4 regions of the Paenibacillus sp. FSL H3-0469 genome follow, and region 4 is predicted to be linked to each of the others. Evidence: riboswitches for the same ligand, from Rfam matches in the RefSeq annotation. Region 4 holds a riboswitch; each other region holds the start of a gene.
The links. Region 4 has a riboswitch for cyclic di-AMP ahead of NSS83_RS04250 (APC family permease). Riboswitches for the same ligand answer to the same signal wherever they lie in the genome.

Region 1 (5,959 bases), 3.6 Mb from region 4:
ATTCTTGTAAGCATCTGTACTCATGATTCGTTTGGCGCCAACGTAACGGTTGACGTAATAGCTGTCACTCAGCGAACTGATGGTTACACCACGTGAGGAAGAGGCATGGGCGAATTCGCCGTCACCGACATAAACACCGACATGAGACACGCCTTTACCATTGGTATTAAAGAATACAAGATCGCCCGGTCTCATCTCGTCACGGGACACGGCAGTGCCCATCTGATACTGGGAGCCGGATTGATGGGGCAGGTTAATGCCGATCTTATCAAAAACATACATTGTAAATCCGGAGCAATCAAACCCGTTAGTTGATGTACCGCCGGACACGTATTTGGTTCCGATGGCTTTGTCAATCACTTTATCCATTTTGGAATCCGCGAAAGCGCTTCCTGCTCCGATGGTGAAGATAATGGACAAGCTTAGTACTGCGGCTGCTAGCTTCTTCTTCAAAAGTAAATACCCCTTCCAATGCCTACGAGGTTAGCTTAAGGGTTCGGTTGAAGGTCCCCTATGACCCCTCTTAGAATAGGAGGTCAATTCACCCAAAGTGGTTCCCCCGTTTCCCTAATTCATTAGGGAACTCGGCACGACTGTTGATTAGGATTAGCGGTTCATTCAATACATGACAAAACCTTTGTTAAAAGCGATTCAATAATTACAAAAATGTTACTAAAAGCTCACTGCGATAATTGTAACAAAGACTAATGCGCTTGGCAATCACTTATAACATATTAATGCATCTTTTTTGCTGTTTTTTAGAGTTATAGCCCTTTCGAAAGACTCATATCTATGCGCAGGGATTATTTTATATGATTTTTTCTTTGTTTTTGCAATAAAATGCTGTTTCAAGGCTGTGGATTCGGGTAAAAGGTAGAATAAGGAAAAGGAAAAACCCGGAAATGATTACGGCAATAATCATCCCGGGCTCGTATAAGTTACATTTAGTTGTTAGAGGCGGAAATATTCGGGGTATGCTTCAAGGGTTCAATCGTAAGCGACAGCTTGGTAGGCTGTTGTGCTCATTACTCGTTTGGCGCCAACGTAACGGTTGGCCCAGTAGGACTGGCTCATCGAACTGATGGTTACACCACGTGAACTTGAGGACTGTGCGAACTTCCCGTTTCCAACATAAATACCGACATGGGACACTCCATTACCCAGGGTATTGAAGAACACGAGATCACCGGAACGCAGATTGCTCTTGGATACACTTGTTCCAACTTTGTACTGTGCTTTGGAGGTACGGGGCAAGGTAAGCCCGACATTTTTGAATACATACTTGGTAAATCCGGAACAGTCGAAGCCGCTGGTGGTTGTGCCCCCGGTTTTATAAGATGTCCCAATGGTTTTTGAAATCACAGTATCCATTTTGGAATCTGCGAAGGCACTGCCTGCTCCGAGTGTGAATACCATCACAAGACCTAGTGCTGCTGCGGTGCATTTTTTCTTGAAATTCTGACTAATCAAAAGATGTACTCCTTCCAGGGCCTGCGAGGTTAGCTTAAGGATTCGGTAGAAGGTTCCCCTATGACCCCTCTAAAGCGAGATCAATTCACCCAAAATATGGTTCCCCCACTTCCCGGTGCAGGGAATTCGGCGTTTTGTGCACCAGAACAGTGACTTATCGGCATTGATTAAATTGCAATAGTTACGGAAGATTTTGCTTTAAATATTACAAGTTTGTTACTACTAGTACAGCCATCATTGTATCAGAGGATTTAGCCTTTTGCAAATGCTTTTGTCCTCCGGTTCAAGCAAAAAAGAGTCCTGCTCCCTGATAAGGGGCTGTGACTCTCTTTAGTATGCCGCTTCAGCAGCTTATTATTGTGGAAATGATTTACTGGACCAGAGGTGATACTGGGCAGCGATTCCCCACATATTCAACAGCGTGGAGGGCAGCGGAGCTGCCTGGCGGAGCATAAGTGCCGGCAATCCGGGATAGAACAGAGCAGAGGCGCTGCAGAGCAGAATTACGGCCAGGCTTCCCGCCCCCAGAATGACGGAAATACCGATCGAAGGCATCAGCACCTTCAGGCAGATTAGCAGCGAGGAGAACATGCCGGTACCTGCGGTATAGCCGAACTGCATATAGAGCAGAAGCTTGCGGACAAGGAAGAGATAGAGCAGCCAGCCCATTACATAAGGCACCAGCCTGAGCAGGAGCTGTACATCGAGAACGCCGCTGAGCAGATGACGGTACATACGCGGAAGCAGCCAATAGAGCGGCAGGAGGGTTAGCGCCCATTCAGCGAGGCTGAACATCAGCACCGGCAGCCCATATTTTCTCATTCCGGGAAAAAAGAACAGTCCCCGCGCTCCGTCGCGCTCCTGGTGAAGCTCGTGCAGCAGCCCTGCACGGATAAAGGGAGTCACCAGCAGCCTTAGCACTGTCAGCGCCAGCAGCATCCATAGCCAGTGCTGGACGGCAGGGTCGGTGTGCAGCGCGGTCTGCCCTTCGATATAATACAGCAGCCTGCCTATTCCGCTGCCGCCGGCATTTGCATCCGGGTAGCGGAGCAGGACAGGGACAACCGCGCTTTTAATGAATTTGTACAGGAAATATCCCCAGAACAGCCGGTAGATAAATAGCAGAATCAGTATATAGAACTGCTCTTTCATGCTGATCCAACCGCGGGCAATTGAACTTTTCACCATTCCTTCACCTCACCAGACAAGAGTTCCGAGCAGGGTTTCAAGCAGAGCAGATGCGCTAAGCGTCCAGCGGGAGAGTGTACGCGGCTCGAGCTCCGCCATTCTGAAATTATTTAGATGCCTGCTCTCCAGCAGAATGGAATGCCCCGGATCGATCTCTGCGGAGACCAGCGGCGCTTTATATGCTAACTCAAAGGAGGTTGCCTTACCCTCGCCATTCCAGTATTGCTGCACAGTGTACCCGTCTGCGAAGGTGAATTTAACGGGAACATCGGGGTACAGGCTGCCCTTATTGCTTACATCGACCACAGCGCTATAGCGGCTGCCCCCGCCATCGCTGTTGTCCGGTTTGACCGTGAGCCTGATATCATCAACTGCGAAGTCGGGTGCACCCCCGCTATAGACATACCGTTCAAAATAAGTCTGCCAGGATTGCTTGGTCACTTTCTCCACAACCTTCTGGAAGTCGGCGGTGGACGGATGCTGGAAGCGGTATTTGCGGGCATAAGCGGCGAGGATGGCATCCATATTCTTGGTCCCCGCGATCCGTTCGATATCCTTCAGCACCAGCTTGCCGCGAATGTACACATTGCGTGTGTAGGCATCATCACCAGTATATTTCCAGGTCTCCAGCTTAAGGGGCTGTGAGGAGGACACCAGGCTGGACTGCAGCGGGAGGCTAGAGACAACACCATATTCCTGTTCCATCAGCCGGTCTTCGGCATAAGAGGTAAAGCTCTCATCAAGCCAGGCTTCTTCGAATTCATTACTGGCCACCAGACCGTAGAAATACTGGTGCCCGATCTCGTGGATGATTGTGCGCTCCAGGGAAGTGCCTGGTGAAGTATCCGTGGCGCCGAAGGCGGTAATCAGGGTCGGATACTCCATTCCTCCGGCTCCGTTGCCGGACTCCGGCGGGACAACAATCGACAAGGTTGAGTAGGGATAAGGGCCGTACCACTTGCTGAATGCCGTCAGTGCAGCCTCAGCCGCCTGGAAGTAACGTTCCTGGAGATGCTTGTGCAGCGGGTCCAAATAGAGCTTAATCTTCACCCCGGGCACCTGCGGGGCGGAGAAAGCCTTCTCCGCAACCACGAAATCAGGCGATGCCGCCCAGGCGAAGTCGTGGACGTCATCTGCATAGAATTGATAGATCTTGCGCCCCTTTACAACCTTGGCGTCCCTCACCGGAAACCCGGTTGCGGCGACCTTATACTCGGGCGGGACAGAAATCGCTACATTGTAAATCCCAAAATCACTGTAGAACTCGGAGTTGCCGTGGTATTGATGCAGGTTCCAGCCTTCTTCCTTGAGTCCTCTTCTGCCGGCAGGCTCGTAGACGCTAAGCTTCGGAAACCACTGGCCGGCCATCACGAAGTCGTCAGCGGTTCCCATCCGGGCGAAAATTTTGGGCAGCTTGACCTCAAATTTAAGCCTTACCGTCACGCTCTCACCGCCGTTCACCGGCTGCGGCAGATGGACCTTGAGCAGTGTTCTGTCATTGACATTGCCGTCGTCCGGCTGCACGTATTGTGTGCGCTGCATCAGCGAGACACCCTCGGAGGTCCGTAAATCTGTCAGCGTAATGCTCCCGTAACCTCCTGCAGGCATGGTGTCACCGCGAAGCGTACCTCCGGACTCCTTCATGAAGGTGGTGCTGGCGGATGCGAATGCATTGGGATACAGATGAAAGTAGAGCTCCTGAACCGGCTTTGCACCCGGGTGGGTCCAGGTAAGCGTCTCGGAGGCGACCAGGGTCTCCTTATCGGGCAGGAGCTCCACATCCAGGTGATATTCAACCACGCGCTGGCTTAAAGCTTCTGTCTCCGATGTGTAGATCGTATCGGAAAGATCGGACTGCACGGGCTGCTGCCGGGGGATAACGGCGGGGGACTTGGCCTCTTTTGGAACAGAGGCAGTCCATACGGCAGGGCTATGCCCTGACAGAAACCATATTCCGCCTCCAAGCAAGGTGAGGACAGCCAGTACTGCGAAGATGAGGGTATACCTTAATGAATGTGGCTTCATACTATGATTCCTCCCGTGACAAGCATCTACGGGATGTATATGTTTGCAATCGCCGCATTATTAGCTAAAATTAAATAATTAGTGAATGGAAAGGATGTGCACATGTGGATAACGTACAACCGGAGGGCAAAAAACAAATTGCCTTGAATATTGTGAACGCCAGAGCCAAGCATAAAGGCTTCGGTGCAGGCTCGATTGATCTGAACAATGTATCGCCTGTCATTATTGATCAGGGTATCGCTGTTATCGATATCGGTGCCATGCATGCCAAGAGCAAAGTGGAGAAGGGAATTAAATTCTCTATGAACCGGGAGGATGTTCCGGCGGGAAGACAGGTATGGGTCGTATGGGTCGCCGTTGACCGTACTCCGGAGGGGCAGTTCTACGGCGGAATTACCGCCTGTGAGATGTGGATTGACACCGAAGCGCGCCGCGGCTGGAAGATTCTTGCGGATCATGTCAATAAGCTGGACGCGGCCTTGAAGCGCAAGCTTATTCTGGATGGACTTGGAAGTACCGAGCGGGCAGCGCTGAAATCCCTGCTGATGGCTCATAATGAAGAGTGGTGGGCCGCTTCGCCTGAGGAGCTGAAGGCCGCACTGTCGGAATAGAACTTGCATTTGAACAAAAAATTAAGGCTTGGCCCCAGCGGGGCCAAGCCTTATCTGATGTCTAAGCAGGGATGAATGAATGAATAACGTTACTGCGGGTCTGTTCTGCCGGAAGTGTTCAGCTTGCGCTTGAGCTGGCTGACTCTGGCTTGACTGATGCCGAGAACCTCGGCAAGCTCCTTCTGGTTGGCATAAGGATGATCTTCGATCGCTTTCATAAGACGCAGACTCATTTCTTCGGTCTTGCTTCTCCGTCCCCCGCGGGCTGGCTCGGGATGCTCTTCTGCTGAACTTGGGGAGGCATGGATGGGTTCTGATCCGCGATCGGGGTCACTTAACTCCTTCAGACAGGTATTGCAAATGAACTGATCCTTATAGTAGGTCACATGATCAAGACTTCTGCAAAAGGTGCATTCTGTGGAGGTGTACTTTCGGAGGACAATGATATCCTCATCCAGTATAAAAAATTCGATAGGATCCCCAATGTCAATATTACGTGTCATGCGGATTTCTACGGGAACCACAATTCTTCCGAGACTGTCTAAGCTTCGGATCATGCCTGTATCTTTCATCCCATGTCCCTCATTTACATCATTATATTTTTTGTAGATATATATGATTATAGCAGTAATTGTAAGTTAAGAGAACGGGGGAAGCGTATACAA
Region 2 (5,959 bases), 3.5 Mb from region 4:
CCTCCGACATCATGCTCCGTCTTCTGCGGCTCATTACGAATTCCTCCCTTGTATGCTGCCCTATGATGAACGTACTGCCTATGTAGTATGCAGCCAGAAGGCCAGCGTCATGCAGCATAATTCAGGAAGACCCCGTACATGCAAAAAACAGCCCCCTGTAAGGGGGACTGCCCTGACGCTAAGCTTTGATATACATAATCCGCATCTGCCCATCGTCTTCGGTAACTGTGATTTCCACAGATTCAGTAAGTATATCGGCATAGCTATAGGAGACACGCTTGAATGTCTGCTGCTCCTGATCGAGTTTGACAATAAATACAGAAGGGTACGTTTCTTCCAGGACACCGGTGCGTTCAACGGTCTTCCGACGGCCACCGTTAGCCCGCAACGTGATCTTATGACCGACGTGAGCTTCAAGACTGCGTTTAATTTCCAACAGCGCGTTATTAGCCATTGCCTGACGACCACCTCTTTCCTTGTCCATTATACAACTTCTATAACCACTTGTCAAATTAAATAAATAATTATAGATGATGATAAAAAAGTTGTCAACGGAATTTTTTTAGACGGGGAAAGTCCTGACTTAAGCACCTTGTTATCCGTAATGATGACTGGCTTCCCCCTGGCTCATCTTGTGTCATAAGCGGCTTTCGTCGCAGCAAAAATAGGATAAGCACGAATGCTTACCCTATTCCTTCGACCTGTTCAGTTATCGCTTGCCCGGCTACAGCACGGAAGGTGCAACCTTCAGCGTAGCCAGGTTCTGCAGCTGGGGCATTCCGATCCGGAAGCTGCCCCGCGTCTCTATTCCGCCCATCCCCTGATTGCCGCTGATCGTATGGCTCAGGACATCGCTTAAGTTCACCGTATCCCGGATAGAGGTAAAAGAGGCCTTGGCCGCAATATACACCGGGTCCAGAGCGTGAATGAGTATTCTGCCCGGAGAGCTGGCGAAGTTGGCGCCATTGCCCAGAAGAGCCTCAAAGTGCGACTGGCAGGCTCCGGCTACAATCGTCAAAGCATCAAAATTCCGCTCATATTCACGGGCCACCTGGATGGCTGCCACAAAATTCTGTGAATTCTTATAGCTGCTCAGACTGTACAGATCATAATTCTGCTGTTGCTTAAGTACTCCATCATGGCCGGTAATCACTACGATATCGGGACGCACACGGGGCAGCAGACGGTACAGCGTCTCCGCCATTTTGGATTCGTTGACATGATGTCCCTCCGCCGGTATGCGCAGCTGCTCGTAGAGGCTCAGGCTCTTCTTCAGATAGAGCGCATCCCCATCCAAATGCAGGACCTTGCCCGGCACTTCAAAGTATGCCGCTTCCTTCGGAGACGGGCCCCAGGTTCCCGTGGACCCCGATACGCTCTCTCCGCTTCGCTGGCTCTGGATCTGCCGGTCTTTACGCAGCCAGGTAAGAGATTCTGTTGCCTTGATCTGCGCGCGCGCTCCCCGCTCGGTAACCCTTGTAGGAGGCACCTGAACCAGATCCTCCAGCGGAGAATCCGCCAGCAGACGGAACTCCGTGCCTTTAATGACTGCTCTATTCTGCAATATATTGTCTACCCGGAAGGTCACATCGCCGCCATAGGATTTACGAATGACCAAGTCTCCTAGATTCATCACAACACCACCTCTACCCCATGTTATGGGCAAAGGCCCCGGTTGGTTCATCCGCCGGGAGGGTTTTCTGTATTCTATGCGATGCCTGCGGCCAGAAGAACCGCACTGAGCCTCGCATACTCTTCAATGCTAAGCGTCTCACCGCGCCGCGACGGTTCAATTCCGGCTTCGGAGAGCAGCGCCTCCAGGCGCTCACGCCCTTCTTCCGGGAAGAAGCGGGCCTTAAGATTATTGGCAATTGTCTTGCGCCGTTGGGTGAATGAGGCTTGAACCACACCAAAGAAATGCTTCTCGTCCGCTACCTCCACCGGAGGACGTTCTCTGACCTTCAGCCGGATCACAGCCGATTCCACGTTCGGCTGCGGGATGAACACCGTACGCGGCACCATACAGACCAGCTCAGGCTCGCTGTAATACTGGACGGCAATACTCAGGCTGCCGTACTCCTTGCCGCCTGGAGAGGCCGCCATACGCTCAGCAACCTCCTTTTGGATCATGACTACGATATTATCCAGCGGCAGCTTCTCCTCCAGCAGCTTCATGAGGATGGGTGTAGTCACATAATACGGCAGGTTAGCTACGACACTAACCCGCTCCCTGCCCGCGAAATCCTCAGCGAACAGCTCCTGCAGATTCACCTTCAGTACATCGTCATTACGGATCTTCACATGGGAGTATGGCGACAGGACATCTCTAAGAATCGGAATCAGCCTGCGGTCAATCTCTACCGCTGTGACAGCCCCGGCCGTCATCGCCAGCCGTTCCGTCAGTGCTCCGATCCCCGGCCCAATCTCAAGCGCACCGGCTGTGCTGTCCAGACCGGCGGCATCCACGATTTTATCCAGAATATTCTGATCAATCAGAAAGTTCTGGCCCAGGCTTTTTTTAAAGGAGAAGCCGTAACGCTGAATTATCGCTTTGGTTCTTGTTGGGGACGAGATATTGTCGATACCGCTCATGAAGTGATGCCTCCCTGATCAATTTGGGCGAGGGCTTGCGCGAATTCTTCGCGGGTAATGCCGAACATCGCCAGACGTTTGTACAGCTGCTTGCCATTGCAATAACCGATACCGAGCAGATTGCCAAGCTGCATTCTGCGCTCAGCCGCCCGGGGATGCACCATTAGACCTGCGGTCATAAGCTCATCCAGCCCGATGATAGCCGGTGCCCCCTCGAAGGAGGTATGTACGTGCTCCAGCGCATGGCGGATAGCTTCAGGCGAAGCATTCTCTATTCCGATATCGCCTTTGCGGGTGGCATCCTTCTCCGGGATGAAGGCATGCTTGCAGCCCGGCACCTTGGCCGCAACAATTTTGCGGATTCGCTCTCCGGCATGATCCGGGTCGGTAAGAATGATTACACCCCGGCGCTCCATGGCCAGCCTGATCTTGGCAATGACCCTGCTATCCACTGCCGAACCCCCGGTTTCAATCGTATCGGCCTCTACCGCCCGCTTAACGGCAACGGTATCGCTTTTCCCTTCAACTACAATTAGCTCTTTAATCATAAATATTTTTACTCCTTACTCCAGAACGCAAAAAGAAGAGGATTCGCTCCCCTTCTTTTTGGCTAAAGAATGTATAAGTGATGAGCGGCAGCTCTCAAAAATTCCGTAAGTGCTTCCCTCACTATATCGTATTAACCGCTAATTTGCAAAAGGCATTACGTTTAGTTCAGCTCCGGCTTCACAGGTCCGATCACATAAAGTGTGCGCGACTTGCGGCCGAAATTACGGGCATGACTCAGTGAATCGTAATAGACATCCACCTTGTTGCCTTTGATGGCACCGCCGGTATCCTCTGCTCGGCGAAACCCTAATCCTTCAATGTACACCCACCAGCCAATTGGTATAACACTAGGATCTACAGCTATAGTGCGGCCTTCCGTTACGCGTGTGCCGGAGGCAGTACGTGTTCCAATACCCGGTTCCTGCGACGAATACGCAGTCATGGATACGTTTTTGATCATTCTTTTGTACTCAAAATCCACACCAGCCTTACTGGTAACATTGCTGGCCTTTGCGCTGGCTTTAGATGACTTGGAGGTTGTTACAGGTTTGGAGACTTTGGCAGTAACTACAACGGGCTTAGGAAGCGGCTTGGTTCCAATGGCAATGACTTTGTCCTTGGTAACCGTCTGTACTTCCTTGCCGATCATGCGCATGGATGCCAGCTCGCCATCTTGATAGATCTTCTCGATGTGCTGGATCATTACGCCAGGCTTACCTGCCTGCGCTACTCTTACGGTTCCCTTAGTCAATGAGGGGTCTGCTGTCTTAATGACCCGGAAAGGCAAATTAGTTGTCCGTTGAACCACATGCTTGTTAATCCGGACAATTTTGATTTCCATGTCTGCAGATACTGCGGTTTCTAGCGAAGGGTAAATCTTGTCTAAGCCTTCGAGGCTGTAGCCCAGCTTGCCGATGGCCTGACCAATGGTATCCTCGGTCGTAAATAACGTCTCGGTCTTTCCGTCTACGGTAAGAGCGAACTTTTGCGCAGTGTTAATCACGATACGGTCGCCGTCTTTTATTTCATCACTAAGGCCAATAGATAATTCATCATGCGCCTGCAGCGAAATCTGTTCCTTAGCCAGCACATCACTGAACAGCGTTTCCCGCGTCTCCAGTGTCTGTACCTGTCCGTCTATTACTAGAGTAATTTCTTTCTTGCTCTGACCGTGTACGTACAGCAGTATTAACAGTGCGATAACAATCGATGCCACACCGGCAAGTAAAACTACGCGGGGATTTACTTGCTTCAACCGTAATGCGAAAGACCTGCTGGATGATTGCGAATCATGGGATACCTCTGGTTGGAATACGCCCACTCTTTCCATCCTCCTTACATAGCCCCGTCGTCCAAGTTATATCAAGGTAGACTGTATCACTTCTGACGAAACTAGGTTTGAGTTTGCAACAGGATACGCCCGCACTTGCTTCAGCGTTTCCTGCTCATGGATCGCCTGCTCGGCATAGTTACTCCGGAGATCTGTTATATAACAGTATGCCGGGAGCATTCTCATTATTCAAAACAAAAGAAGCCTAAAAAAGAGTTCATAGAGGACTCTTTCGTGGCTTCCCGGTATCGAATACGTCGGAATGCTTATGCACGAGGTTTCCTCTCTTACTTGCGCTTACGGGGTTAGCTGTCGGGTTCGGACATAAGAGAGACGCCCTATCTCAGGTCACCCGCTCACGGCGGTTGCCCTCAAATTCACCCCAAGACCACGTAAAGAAATCAAACAATGCCTGCGGCAATTCTGCATTTGTACTACGTTCATGCGGCAGAGCATTATTGGTTCCCCCATTCTCCATATCCGGAGACTCAGCGAGACGATCCATGAAATTAGTGACTGTCACAGTTACAACAGCTCACTGCACTGAAAAGATGATATCCTGTTTTGATACATGTTGTAAAGGACGATTCAACCACGTTTACGTAAAAAAATGATTAAAATATTGTAATAATCGACCGTTTTTCCGTTATAAAAGTTTAATATATCCGCTATACTTCATTTTTCACCGCATTTACTCCCGTTTTCAGAGTATACCAAATCGTTCCAGTGCGTTCGCATACGTAATTTCCGCCAATTCCTGTAATTCAATCCCTTTTATTGCCGCGGCCGCCTCCGCTACCAGCCTCACATGAGCGGTCTCATTTCGCTTGCCCCGGAAGGGGTGCGGAGTCAGATAAGGGGAGTCGGTTTCGATCAACAGCCGGTCCAGCGGAGTCTGGGCAAGCACCTCTTTAGGCACCCGTGCATTCTTGAACGTAACCGGTCCTCCAAAAGAAAGATGGAAGCCCAAATCAAGACACATCTTGGCACTTTCCCAGCTGCCGGAGAAGGAGTGCATTACACCGCCAACCTCGCCCGCCTTCTCCTCGCGGAGGATGCGGATCACATCTTCATGAGCATCGCGGTTATGAATACAGATCGGCATCTTCAGCTCACGGGCCAGCCCGATCTGCTTGCGGAATACTTCATGCTGTACATCCTTAGGAGAGGTGTCCCAGTAGTAATCCAGCCCGATCTCACCGATGGCAACCACCTTGGGATGAGCGCATAAGGAAGCGATCCATTCCAGGTCTCCGTCCTTCATCGTGATGGCATCCTGGGGATGCCAGCCAACAGCTGCATAAATATAATCATATTTCTCGGCAAGCTGCATGGTGGTCGGTATCGTGTCCCGGTTAAAGCCAATGTTGATCATCTTGCTGACGCCGGCTTCCAGTGCCCTGGCAATGACCTCTTCGCGGTCTTCGTCGAATTGTGGAGCATCGAGATGGGTATGGGTGTCGAATAACTGCATTACATTACATCCTT
Region 3 (5,959 bases), 1.1 Mb from region 4:
GACGGTCGCTTTGATTGGCACGATAATCGACCGGAACACCAGCAGTAGAATGATCAGCGACAGGATTACGATGATCCCGATGTATACAGGGAAGGCATCGGACAGCTTGGAGGACATATCAATATTGATGGCGGTGAAGCCGGTCACGCCAAGATTGATATTGTTGCCGGTGGTCAGAGCGGAATTCGGATCGCGCAGCTCCTGCACCAGATCTCTCGTTGCGGTGTCAGTGGGACCCGTCTTCGGAATTAGGCTGATAATAGCGATATCGCCGGTGGGACTGACACCAAGCGGAGAGACTAGGGTCACATTATCGTGCATTTGCAGCTCCTGAACCAGCTTGCCCAGGACTGGCATGGAGATCTTCTCAGACGGATTCTTCGTCTCAGCGACCAGCAGCAGCGGGCCGTTGAAGCCTTCGCCGAATCCTTTGGAGATGACATCATAGCTCTGGCGGGCCGGAGTATCCAGGTTCGCCGAGGCGCCGGATGGAATACCCAGCTCCATCTTGGTCACCGGAATTGCGGCTGTGCCAAGCACCAGCACTACGAGTACAATGATGGCCCAGCGGTATTTCACTGTGGCATTCGCCCAGCGATGGGAGAAGCTGTGCTGTGATTTTTTGGCTGCGGTGCTGTGCTTGGTCCGGGCTTTGGCAGTTACGATCCGTTCACCGACCAGTCCGAGCAGCGCAGGCAGCAGGGATAAGGCCAGCAGGACGTTGATCAGAACACTGGCCGCAGCCACAAGTGCCATTGTCGATAAGAAGCCGATGCCAATGACGAGCATGCCGCACAGGGCGATAATAACGGTCAGACCCGCGAAGAATACAGCACTGCCTGCGGTGCCCAGAGCACGGCTGGCTGCTTCCGCTGCGCTTAATTTCTCATCCAGGATCAGACGGCGTTGCCGGTTCACAATGAACAGCGAGTAGTCGATCCCTACGGCGAGACCGATCATCACGGCAAGAACCGGTGTAATATCGTTCATCTGGATCAGGCTGCCGAGGGCAAACGCACCTCCGACGCTAATGCCGACTCCGAGAAGCGCGGTCAGCAGCGGCAGGCCTGCGGCTACGACTGAGCCCAGTGTCAGGAACAATACGACGGCAGCAACGGCCACGCCGATCGCTTCTGTGGAGCCGATGGCCGGCATGCTTTTGAGCGAGTCGCTTGGAATCGCCGTAATGCCTGAACCGGACTGTTCGACCTCGGATACGGTATCGATGATATTATCCGGCACATCCGATGGCAGAGATGTCTGCTGAACGGTGAACTGGAACTGGAACAGGGCAATGCTGCCGTCAGCCGACAGCATCACGCCGGGAACCGGCATCCCGTCGGCCATCAGCGGGCCGAACGGGGCTGCCTGAGCCGCAGCGCCTTGGCCCGCAGCGGCGGAAGGATCGGCGGCGGCGGCTTGGCCGGCAGCGGCGGAAGGGTCGGCGGCAGCTTGGCCGGCCGCAGCGGAAGGATCGGCAGCGGCGGAAGGATCGGCGGCAGCGCCCTGGCCCGCGGCGGCAGAAGGATCAGCGGCGGAAGGGTCAGCACCGGCGCCCTGGGCCGCCGCAGCCGCTTGGGCTGCCAGCTCCATAGGGTTAATGACATATTCCATGTTGTACACATCATTAATGGCCTTCAGGAGCAGCGCAGTACGCTCAGGCGTATCGAGACGTTCTCCTTCCGGCGCAGTGAAGGCGATGCTTGCCTGCCCTCCGGCAGCAGCGGGCAGCTCTTTTGTCAGCTTATCCAGCACTTTTTGCGACTCAGTGCCTTCAATTTTCATCTCAGAGCTGGATTGAATGCCGTTGACTCCAATCAGGGTGCCTACAACTCCGAGTACAATGATCCAGACTGCAATGAAGGCCCAAGGCTTGGCATAAGCAGATTTTCCTAAGCGGTATAGAAAGGTAGACATGTAATGGTTTCTCCTCTTTATCTGTGAATTTAGAAGCCGTTGCGTAAATAAGCAAACATGGAATTCAGGTATTGTTCAAACAGCATGGCATCGGAGCCTTCACTCAGCTGTTCGCCCGGCAGCATGACATTCAGCCGTCCGTCCAAGATAGGCACGAAGGCCCCATAGACGGCACCTACCAGCAGGTGGGTATATCCATCGGCATACCGTCCACGGGTGAACTGCTCCAGCGTGTCCTGGGCGGTGATCTGCAAATGCCGAAAGACATTGAGAATGTAAGGCTCCAGAGACGGATACTGATTCGCCAAAGAGACGAACTGCCGCAGCTTATGCAGGAACTCCGAGGTGAATTGCAGCTTCAGCAGATTGTACAGGGCATCGAGCGGTGTAGCATCGGGCGGCAGAGCAGCCAGCGGGTTATTTTCTTCCTCTTTCTCTTGGACAGCAATAATGCCAATGAAGTAGGCAGCGACTGCCTCTTCTTTACAGGAGAAGTAATTCGCAAAAGTCCGCCGGGAATACCCGGCCTTCTGAACAACATCGTCGACAATGAAGCCGTCCATGCCATGCTCAAGCGCAAGCTCGAAGGCCGCTACGGCTAAGGCGTAGGAGGTGGCTTCCTTTTTTTTGTCCCGCAAATTCAGTTTCGAATTCAAATTTCAACGTTCCTCCTTTCTTCAAAAGTTAAAGGCGCTATAGAATCTATAGATTCTATTATTGCTCAAAGGGAAAGATTGCACAATGAGCATCGAGTGACGGAAGTGTGAATGTTTTAAATTTGTAATAATGAGCTGGAGAAAAAAGGTGGGGGATGAGGGATGAGTTAGGAGGAAGTCATTGTGAGGATAATGAGAAATGGTGGAGTAGGCGAGTAAGTGCGTAGGTACGTAGATGAGTAGGTGAGTAGATGAGTAGGTGAGTAGATGAGTAGGTGAGTAGATGAGTAGATGAGTAGATGAGTAGATGAGTAGGTGAGTAGGTGAGTAGGTGAGTAGGTGAGTAGGTGAGTAGGTGAGTAGGTGAGTAGATGAGTAGATGAGTAGATGACTAGGTGAGTAAGTGAGTAGGTGAGTAAGTGAGAGGATGAGTAATGTTGGTGTAAACAGACGATAGCGCGAGCAAATCCCCGGGCGGATAAGAGCAGAGCTGAAGAATGCGCCTTCATTCGCGAAGGGACAGCAATTTTGGCTTCTTTTGTCATCCGTGAGGTTTTACATTAAATGGCTGCAGGCGTAAGATTCAATCAACAACCGAATGAAATGACACTGTTCTTGAAATGGCTGAATTCCGTAACGGGAACGGGGGAACCAACTGGTGCAGGCGGCTTAAGGATGGGCTGCTGAGTACCCGGGGTGAATCCTTGCCAGCGTGCTACTATGGCTCTGGTGAGGTAGGGCAATCTCGCTGTCCGAATCCGTCAGCTAACCCCGTAAGCCTCGAAGAGAGAGGATGAGCGCCATGATCGATTAACCGACCACGGAGAGCCCTGCTGCTGTGGTCTTTTTGTTGTGCAGGAGAGGGATAAATCCCACTAATTGCGCTGAAAATGGGCTGGATGCGGAAATGAGAGGGATTAATCCCTCAGATTGCGCTGAAAATGGGCTGGAGGTGGAAATGAGAGGGATTAATCCCTCAAATGCAGAGGAAAGTGGGAGGATGAAGAGCACAAGTGCACCTGAATCCCGGCAATGTTGGCTAAACGAGCAAATGAAGAGCACAAGTGCACCTGAATCCCGGCAATGCCAAGTTGCGTCTCAGCCCCTACTAACCAAGCAGCCTAAAGTGAAAATTAAAGGAAATAGTGACGGAGAGAAGCACAATTAAATCATATAACAACATTAATTAGTCAATTTAAATACGAATTAGTCTTGTATGTACCACATTAGTCTGTTTCCGCATCACCCAAATAGTCAGCTAATGCATCATCACATTACATTGAAAGGAGGGGTTACCATCGTTACTGTATTTATCGTCTGCTTCTGGGTGGGCCTCCTGCTTATCCTCAGCGGCAGCATTCATGGACATGGTCTGGCAGGCCACCTGCATGTCGGGGGCGGGGATGCGGGTGGACCGGGCTTCCTGCCGATTCTTCCGTTGATGGTGTTTGTCACCGTCTGGGGCGGCACGGGGTATATGCTTGTCAATTACAGCGGGATGCAATTGCTTGCCGTAGTGCTGGTCTGTACTTTGATTGCCCTGCTGCCGGGCATTCTGCTCTACACCGTGCTGGCACGGGTGATGACCCGGTATGACAGCAGTATGAGTGAACTGGATTATGATCCGGCCGGCCAGCTCGGGTATATCAGCATCGCCGCAGCGGATGGGGCTGTGGGAGAGATGAAGTATGTGCTGCACGGGACCATGCGCTCCATCGGCGTGCGGGCGGAATCCGGCCAGCAGCTGCTGCGGGGCGACCGGGTGATTATTGTGAAGACGGATAAGGGGATCGCAGCGGTCACTCTGTTCGAACGGGAAATGGAACATAACTAACGGGGAGTGTCGGAGCAAATGTTAATTTTATATGTAACCGGAGCTATTGTTGTAGTGATTCTGCTGGCGTTAACCAGTATTGTGACCGCGTATAAAAAGGTTCCGCCCAATCAGGCCATGATCGTATACGGTCTCGGCGGCAAAAGAGTGGTTCAGGGCGGCGGGACGTTCGTCATCCCCGGCTTTCAGAACAATAAAACCATCTCCATGATGCTGATGAGCTTCGATGTTATCCCGGCGCAGGCCATGTTCTCTCGTCAAGGCATCAAGCTGAACCTGGAGGCAGTCGCCCAAATTAAGATTAAAAGCGATCCAACCGCGATTCTCACTGCCAGTGAACAGTTCATTGACCGGCCGGAAGAGGACCGTGAGACGATTATTTTGCATTCGGTGGAGGGTCATCTGCGCGGCCTCATCGGCCAGCTCAGTGTAGAATCCATACTCAAGACCCCAGACGAAATCAACAGCAAGATGCGGGAGACCTGCTCAGAGGATCTCGACAAAATGGGGCTGGAGGTGGTCAGCTTCACCATCAAGAAGATTACCGACGACAAAGGGTACATCGACAATATGGGGGTGCCCGAGATTGAGCGTATCCGCCGCGACGCCAGTATTGCCAAGGCCGAAGCCGAACGCGACATTCAGATCAAGCAGGCCGAAGCGGAGAAGGAATCCTCCATTGCCAAAGCCAATGCCCATCAGGCGACCATAGAAGCGGGAACCGCCGCCCGTGCGAAGGAATCCCTGTTCGAGAAGGAGCTGAATATTAAGCAGGCGGATTTCAAGCTGGAGACCGAGGTGAAGAAGGCGCAAGCGGATCTGGCGTACGAATTGCAGCAGAACAAGATCAAGCAGTCACTGGTTACGGAACAGGTGAAAATCACTCAGATGGAGGCCGAAGCCAACCGCACAGTCCGGGAGATTGAGGTCGAGCTGAAGCAGAAGGAGCTGGAGGCGACGGTAATCAAGCCTGCCCAGGCGGAGAATCAGGCGACGATCATGAGAGCAGAAGCCGCCAAGCAGCGGCAGATTCTGGAGGCGGAAGCCGAGGCAGCTACCACAACCAAGCGCGGACTGGCAACAGCAGAGGCGGAGCTGGCAAAAGGGAAGGCGAATGCAGAGATCGTACAGCTCGCCGGAGCGGCGGAAGCGGGAGCACTTCAGAAGAAGGCTGAGGCGTACAAACAGTTCACTCAAGCTGCCCTGACCGTGGAATTTCTGAAAATCCTGCCGGAGCTGGCTGAGAAAATCGCCTCCCCGCTAGCCAAGGTAGACAAGATCACGGTCATCTCTCAGGACGGCGCTTCCTCTGGCGTGAACAAAATTACCGGCGATATCGCCAAAATCATGGCCCAGGTGCCTGAGCTGACCAAGACACTTACCGGCATGGACGTAACAGAGGCGCTCAGCGGGTTATTTGGCCGGGATCATGAACATGGACAGGAGTAGATGAGGAATAGGGGGAGGTAGTAAGTAGTTAATGAACCGGCAGCAAAGCCGCCTTCCTGACTGCATCTCTCCACCAAAAAAACAGGCGTCAATCTCCAAAAGG
Region 4 (5,959 bases):
GGCGTTCCTGTATCGTATAATCTGCCTCTGCTGGCGTTTTCTCTAGTGATTCCCGTCGCAGCCTCTTATATGCTGTTAGTTATGCTGAATAACCCGCACACCCGCAGCAGGGTCTATCTGGCCATGGGCGGACTCCTGTTCAGCAGCGGCATCCTGATTATGCATTTCAGCGGCATTCTGTCGATGAGACTTACGGCAACGTATGAGCAAGGCGCCTTCTCTATTACACTGGCGGTACTGTTCGCCTTGATCGTCCCGGTGGTCACCGCATCCTATGATCCGAAATGGCTGGAGCAGGCCTATAATATGTTCAGCTTCAAAAAGCTGCTGCTTGTCCTGACCCTGACCGGCGCGTTCACAGGTATTCATTACGCTGCCATGGCAGGCGCTTCATTCCCCATAGGAGAACATTCCAGTGCTGCCGGACAAGTGCTCTATTTGCAGGATTCCATACTGGGAATGATCCTCTGCGGCTCTTTCCTGTTCATTGTGTCGATCGTCCTTGCTCTGCTGTACAGGGACCGGCAGCGGATACTCCAGTCAGCAGCCTTCAACGAGCAGCGGTATACCGCACTGTTCGAGCATAACCCTGATATGGTGATCTGTATTGATCCTGCACGCAAGAAGATTATCAGTGCTAATCCTGCTCTGCGGGACATTACCGGATATAGCAGAGAAGAACTGGGGAATTATAAGGCGATACTGTACAGCGAACGGGATGAAACGGCCGTGCGGGATGCCGTAACACGCGCTTCACGGGGGCAGCCCTCCAAGCTGGAGCTGAAGGTCCGGAGCAAAGGCGGGGAGCAGCTGATCTGCAGTGTCACCGTCTTTCCTTTGCTGCATCATACGGAGCAGTGGGTCTATATCGTGGCCGAGGATGTGACCGCCCTGATGAAGTATCAGTATGAGCTGCTGGAGGCGAGGGATGCTGCGGAGAGTGCTGTGACGATGAAAAGCGAGTTCCTCGCCACCATGAGCCATGAGATCCGCACGCCGCTGAACGGCATTATCGGCGTCAACCAGCTGCTGGCTGAGGAGATCAGCAACCCTGAGCATCTGGAGCTCCTGCGGCTTCAGAGTACAAGCAGCCATGCTCTGCTGAATGTGATGAGCGATATTCTCGATATCTCCCGGCTGGAAGCGGATGGCCTCACGCTGAACAAGGATACTTTCGGGCTGAAGGCGCTTCTCCAGGGCTGTATGGACCTGTTCACGGTGAGCACACAAGACAAACCATTAACCCTGAAGCTTGAGATCGAAGAGGGGCTTCCCGACAAGTTCACCGGAGATGCTGCGCGTGTCCGTCAGATTCTGATCAACCTGATCGGCAATGCGGTGAAATTCACGCCATCCGGCACGGTAACGGTTAAGGTGGAGTCCTATGGCGTCAGGGAGGCTGCTCAGGCGCTGCAATTCATGGTGCGCGACACGGGCATTGGCATCTCACCGGATAAGCTGCAGCTGCTCTTCCAGTCCTTCTCACAGGTGGACGGGTCGCATACCCGCAAATACCCCGGGACGGGTCTGGGCCTTGCGATCTGCAAGAAGCTCGTAGACCTGATGCAAGGAGAGATCTGGGCAGAACCGGCAGAAGGGGGCGGCACACAGTTCTTCTTCAGAATTAAGCTGCAGTCACAGGAGCATTCCCCGGAGGTGTTTTTCGGCAAGGATACAGGAGGCGGGGAGTCAGCAGAGGAGAATGAAGCCGTATAAGACAGCGATTGCCAACAAGAGAGTTAACATTATATACTTTGAAAGTAACTATTCTTTTATCACGACAGTCCTGAGGACGGAAAGGAACTCTCTTTGAGCAAAACAAAAAAGAACAATGTCATGGCTCCCCAGATGAGTAAGCAGGAGAAGCGCAGGGCAGAGCAGGAACAGCAGAAGCAGAAAACGAGAATTCTGATCGTGAGTACGGTGGCCATCGTCGTTATTATTTTTGTAGGCTTATTCATGCTTGCTTCGAAGGACTCTTCGCCTGCAGGCACAGACAGTAAGCCGGTTGCCTTCAATTACAGTGAAATGATGCGGCTCGGCAAGGAGGATGCTCCGGTCAAAATTGTGGAATTCGGTGATTTCAAATGTCCGGCTTGCGCCCAGTTCACCGGTGTGATCAAACCGCAGATCGTTCAAGGTTATGTAGATCAGAATAAAGCAGCCTTCTATTTCGTGAATCTGGCCTTCATCGGCAAGGATTCCAGAACGGCCTCCCTGGCAGCGCTATCGGTGTATCATCAGAACCAGGAAGCGTTCTGGAAATACTTCGATGCGATCTATGCCAACCAGGGGAATGAAGACAAGGAGTGGGCTACGCCCGACTTCATGGTGAGTCTCGCCAAGCAGCTGGAGCTGCCGGTGGATTATGACCTGCTGCGCAAGGATATTGATGACCGCACCTATGCGAAGGAACTGGACCGGGATATTCAGCTTGGCTCCGATACGGGCGTAACGAATACGCCATCCTTGTACGTGAACGGCATCAAGGTGAACGAGCCCTTCAATATGGAGGCGATTGACGCCCAGATTCAGGCAGCAACAGCAGCAGCGGGAGCAGGGGCCGCCCAATGACCGCCTTCTCTGCCTTCTGCCGGCGTAATTGTCTCTACTTGGCCTGGTTCGTCTGTGTGGTAGCTGTAGCGGGCAGCCTGTATCTCAGTGAGGTCCTGCATTACGAGCCGTGCAAGCTGTGCTGGTTCCAGCGGATCTTCATGTACCCGCAGTTGTTCCTGCTGGGGATCGCCACCTACCGGGCGGACAAGCGGATCATTCCTTATGTGCTTCCTCTTAGTCTGATCGGCGGCTGCATCTCTATTTATCATTATGCAGAGCAGAAAATTCCGGCGCTCAGCAAGGTGCTTCCCTGCACCATTGGCGTACCGTGCAACAAGGATTATCTGAATTGGTTCGGATTTGTAACGGTCCCTCTGCTTGCACTTATAGCCTTTGCCTTAATCTCCATTCTGCTCTGGACAGGACGCAAAGAGGAGCCTGCAGAGTAAGTAGCTGACGGGCAGAAGGAAGAGAAGAGAATGCCCTTAATTTTAGCAAAAAATATTATACAAAAACCCTGTAAAATCACGTGTTAAAGGGATAATGAAAGAGAATGAAAGATCAAGACATACCGGATGATGAATTTGGTTGTTTTGAGTGCTTTTCATTCTTTTTTCATTTGTTTCCACGCTTTACGGAAGACGCGTTGTAGCTTAATATTAGTCCTTGTGAGAAGTTGAATATGCGCTGAATTTTCCGGATGGAAAAACGGGGGAACCACACTTTGGCCAAGGCCAAAAGGGGTGAATCGGAGCGGGCCGCCAGGGCCTGTAACCGTAGGGCTACCACAGTCCGAATCCGCCAGCTAACCTCGTAAGCCAGCAGTGGGATAATGACCATGCACTCTAAGGCATGCGGATCATTTCCGTATGCTTATTTTGGTGCCTGCATTTATGAAATCCACTTATGAAAACAGCGCAGGGAAACCCGTTTCAACTTAACCAAGAGAGGAACTGTTACTACAATGGTAAGCAAGGTAAAACGACTATTGATCGGGCGTCCGATGAAGTCGAACGAACTCGATCATGAAAAGTTATCCAAGGTGAAAGCACTGGCTGTCCTGTCTTCTGATGCGCTCTCGTCTGTAGCCTACGGAACAGAACAAATTCTAATCGTACTGGTGGCCGCCGGGTTCACCGCCATCTGGTACTCATTGCCAATTGCATTAGCCGTATTGGGCCTGCTGGCTATTCTGATTTTATCCTACCGGCAGACGATCTTCGCTTATCCCCAGGGCGGGGGCGCGTACATTGTCGCCAAAAGCAATCTGGGGGTGCATACCGGCTTATTGGCCGGCGGCTCTCTGCTGGTGGATTACATTCTGACGGTGGCGGTAAGCGCCTCGGCGGGGACGGATGCGATCACTTCAGCTTTTCCAAATCTGCATAATCATAGTGTCCTCATAGCGGTATCTGTTATCTTGCTCTTAACGATTGTTAACCTGCGCGGGGTGACCGAATCGGCTTCGTTCATCGCTATCCCGGTCTATCTGTTCGTCGTCTCCATCTTCGTGCTGATTATCGCAGGGATCTTCAAATATGTAACCGGCGGGGCTCATGCCCAGGTTCCTGAGATTGGCTCGGCGGTGTCGAACGTGAGTATGTTTCTGCTGCTGAAGGCATTCAGCTCCGGCTGTTCGGCTCTGACCGGGGTTGAGGCTGTCTCCAATGCCATTCCAAACTTCAAAGCGCCGGCGGAGAAAAATGCAGCCAAAACGCTGATGCTCATGGGCCTCATTCTCGGGGTGATGTTCACAGGCATTACGCTGCTCGCTTACTGGTACGGCATCATGCCTGATGAGAAGGCTACCGTGGTCTCACAGATTACCGAGTCTACCTTCGGCCGGGGCGGGCTGTACTTCTTCATTCAGGGGATTACGGCGGTTATCCTGTTCCTGGCAGCCAATACGGCATACTCAGCCTTCCCGCTGCTGGCGTTCATGTTCGCCAAAGACAAATATCTGCCCCATGCCTTCATGGTGCGCGGCGACCGGCTCGGCTTCTCCAACGGTATTATTTTCCTCGGCGTCATGTCGGCAGTGCTGGTAGCGGCGTTTCACGGGAATACAGAAGGACTTATTCCATTATATGCAGTAGGGGTATTCATTCCGTTCACGCTATCGCAGCTTGGCATGATGGTCCAATGGTACAGAACGAAGCCGCAAGGCTGGCAGAGCAAGTTCGCCGTGAATACGGTCGGGATGCTAACTACATTAACGATCACCATGATCTTCATCATCACCAAATTCTCCAGCGTGTGGATGGCTTTCATCTTCCTGCCGGTCGTCATTATCGTGTTCCACCGGATTCACCGCCATTATATGAATATTGCCGATCAGCTGCGAATCTGTCCGGCAACAGATAAGCCTTGTATCAAAGGAAGCACCGTAGTCGTTCCTGTCGCCGGTGTGACCCGCGCTGTACTGCATTCGATCAGCTATGCGAAGTCTTTGACCGATAATGTGGTCGCTGTATATGTAGGCTTCGATGAAGAAGAGATTCACAAGATGGAGCAAAAGTGGGAGGAGTGGAACCCCGGAGTTCGCCTGATCGTCCTGCGCTCCCGTTACCGCAGTATTATCCGCCCGCTGGTGAAGTTCATCGATACAGTAGAGTGGAAGACCTCTTCAACGGATCATATTACTGTCCTGATTCCGCAATTCGTGACCAAGCATTGGTGGCAGGCAGTGCTGCATAATCAGACCAGCTTGTTCATCCGCTCTTATTTAATGAATCAGAAGGACATTGTCATCGCCACGGTTCCTTTCCATTTGCATAAATAATATAGAGGATTATAGGAAGACGGCTGTTTCTGCTTATTGCGGAGGCGGCCGTTTTGCCGTTACTATAAGTTATTGGTTGACATAGAGAATGAGAATCAATATCATCAGTATAGACAAGAAGAAAGTAACAGAGCTTTTGCCAATCATGAGGGTAACATACAGGAGGGGTATTCAATGTTTTCGTTCAACCTGCAAGGATCAAGAAGCGGGAAGCTGGCGGTGGCCGGACTTATGACTACAACACTGCTGCTATCCGCTTGCGGAAATAATAATAGCAATGCAGGCAGTAACGGTGGAGCAAGCACTGCACCTGCAGCAACCGTGGAAGCCACTGCGGATGCCACTGCGGATGCCACTGCGGTGCCTGCAGCAACTGCCGCACCTGCGGTGGAGAAGACCGTAACGGATGCGATGGGGCATAAGGTGACTGTTCCCGCTAACCCACAGCGTGTCATTGCTTCTTATCTGGAAGATTATCTGGTAGCACTCGGCGTGACTCCGGTTGCCCAATGGTCTACGAAGAATGGTACTCAGAAATACCTCGATGCTGAGCTTAAGGATGTTCCGCCGATCAGCTATGACCTGCCGCTGGAAGCCGTCACCAGCTTCACTCCTGATTTC

Region 1: another riboswitch for cyclic di-AMP. It lies ahead of NSS83_RS20305 (C40 family peptidase); the one in region 4 lies ahead of NSS83_RS04250 (APC family permease).
Region 2: another riboswitch for cyclic di-AMP. It lies ahead of NSS83_RS19950 (3D domain-containing protein); the one in region 4 lies ahead of NSS83_RS04250 (APC family permease).
Region 3: another riboswitch for cyclic di-AMP. It lies ahead of NSS83_RS09345 (hypothetical protein); the one in region 4 lies ahead of NSS83_RS04250 (APC family permease).

What each region holds. Positions count from the first base shown of each region.
Region 1 is NZ_CP150302.1:4,597,355-4,603,313, forward strand. Features, by position in the region: gene NSS83_RS20300 (C40 family peptidase) at 1-453, opposite strand, end outside; cyclic di-AMP (ydaO/yuaA leader) riboswitch at 458-600, opposite strand; gene NSS83_RS20305 (C40 family peptidase) at 988-1,416, opposite strand; cyclic di-AMP (ydaO/yuaA leader) riboswitch at 1,474-1,612, opposite strand; gene NSS83_RS20310 (hypothetical protein) at 1,825-2,658, opposite strand; gene NSS83_RS20315 (M1 family aminopeptidase) at 2,668-4,683, opposite strand; gene NSS83_RS20320 (YwhD family protein) at 4,788-5,294, shown strand; gene NSS83_RS20325 (winged helix-turn-helix transcriptional regulator) at 5,384-5,866, opposite strand.
Region 2 is NZ_CP150302.1:4,524,870-4,530,828, reverse strand. Features, by position in the region: gene NSS83_RS19975 (small, acid-soluble spore protein, alpha/beta type) at 1-34, opposite strand, end outside; gene NSS83_RS19970 (Veg family protein) at 179-454, opposite strand; gene yabG (sporulation peptidase YabG) at 725-1,633, opposite strand; gene rsmA (16S rRNA (adenine(1518)-N(6)/adenine(1519)-N(6))-dimethyltransferase RsmA) at 1,708-2,592, opposite strand; gene rnmV (ribonuclease M5) at 2,589-3,140, opposite strand; gene NSS83_RS19950 (3D domain-containing protein) at 3,302-4,462, opposite strand; cyclic di-AMP (ydaO/yuaA leader) riboswitch at 4,751-4,975, opposite strand; gene NSS83_RS19945 (TatD family hydrolase) at 5,175-5,945, opposite strand.
Region 3 is NZ_CP150302.1:2,110,835-2,116,793, reverse strand. Features, by position in the region: gene NSS83_RS09355 (MMPL family transporter) at 1-1,917, opposite strand, end outside; gene NSS83_RS09350 (TetR/AcrR family transcriptional regulator) at 1,947-2,573, opposite strand; cyclic di-AMP (ydaO/yuaA leader) riboswitch at 3,186-3,368, shown strand; gene NSS83_RS09345 (hypothetical protein) at 3,853-4,407, shown strand; gene NSS83_RS09340 (SPFH domain-containing protein) at 4,426-5,856, shown strand.
Region 4 is NZ_CP150302.1:997,789-1,003,747, reverse strand. Features, by position in the region: gene NSS83_RS04265 (ATP-binding protein) at 1-1,716, shown strand, start outside; gene NSS83_RS04260 (DsbA family protein) at 1,810-2,574, shown strand; gene NSS83_RS04255 (disulfide oxidoreductase) at 2,571-3,005, shown strand; cyclic di-AMP (ydaO/yuaA leader) riboswitch at 3,232-3,392, shown strand; gene NSS83_RS04250 (APC family permease) at 3,521-5,338, shown strand; gene NSS83_RS04245 (ABC transporter substrate-binding protein) at 5,513-5,959, shown strand, end outside.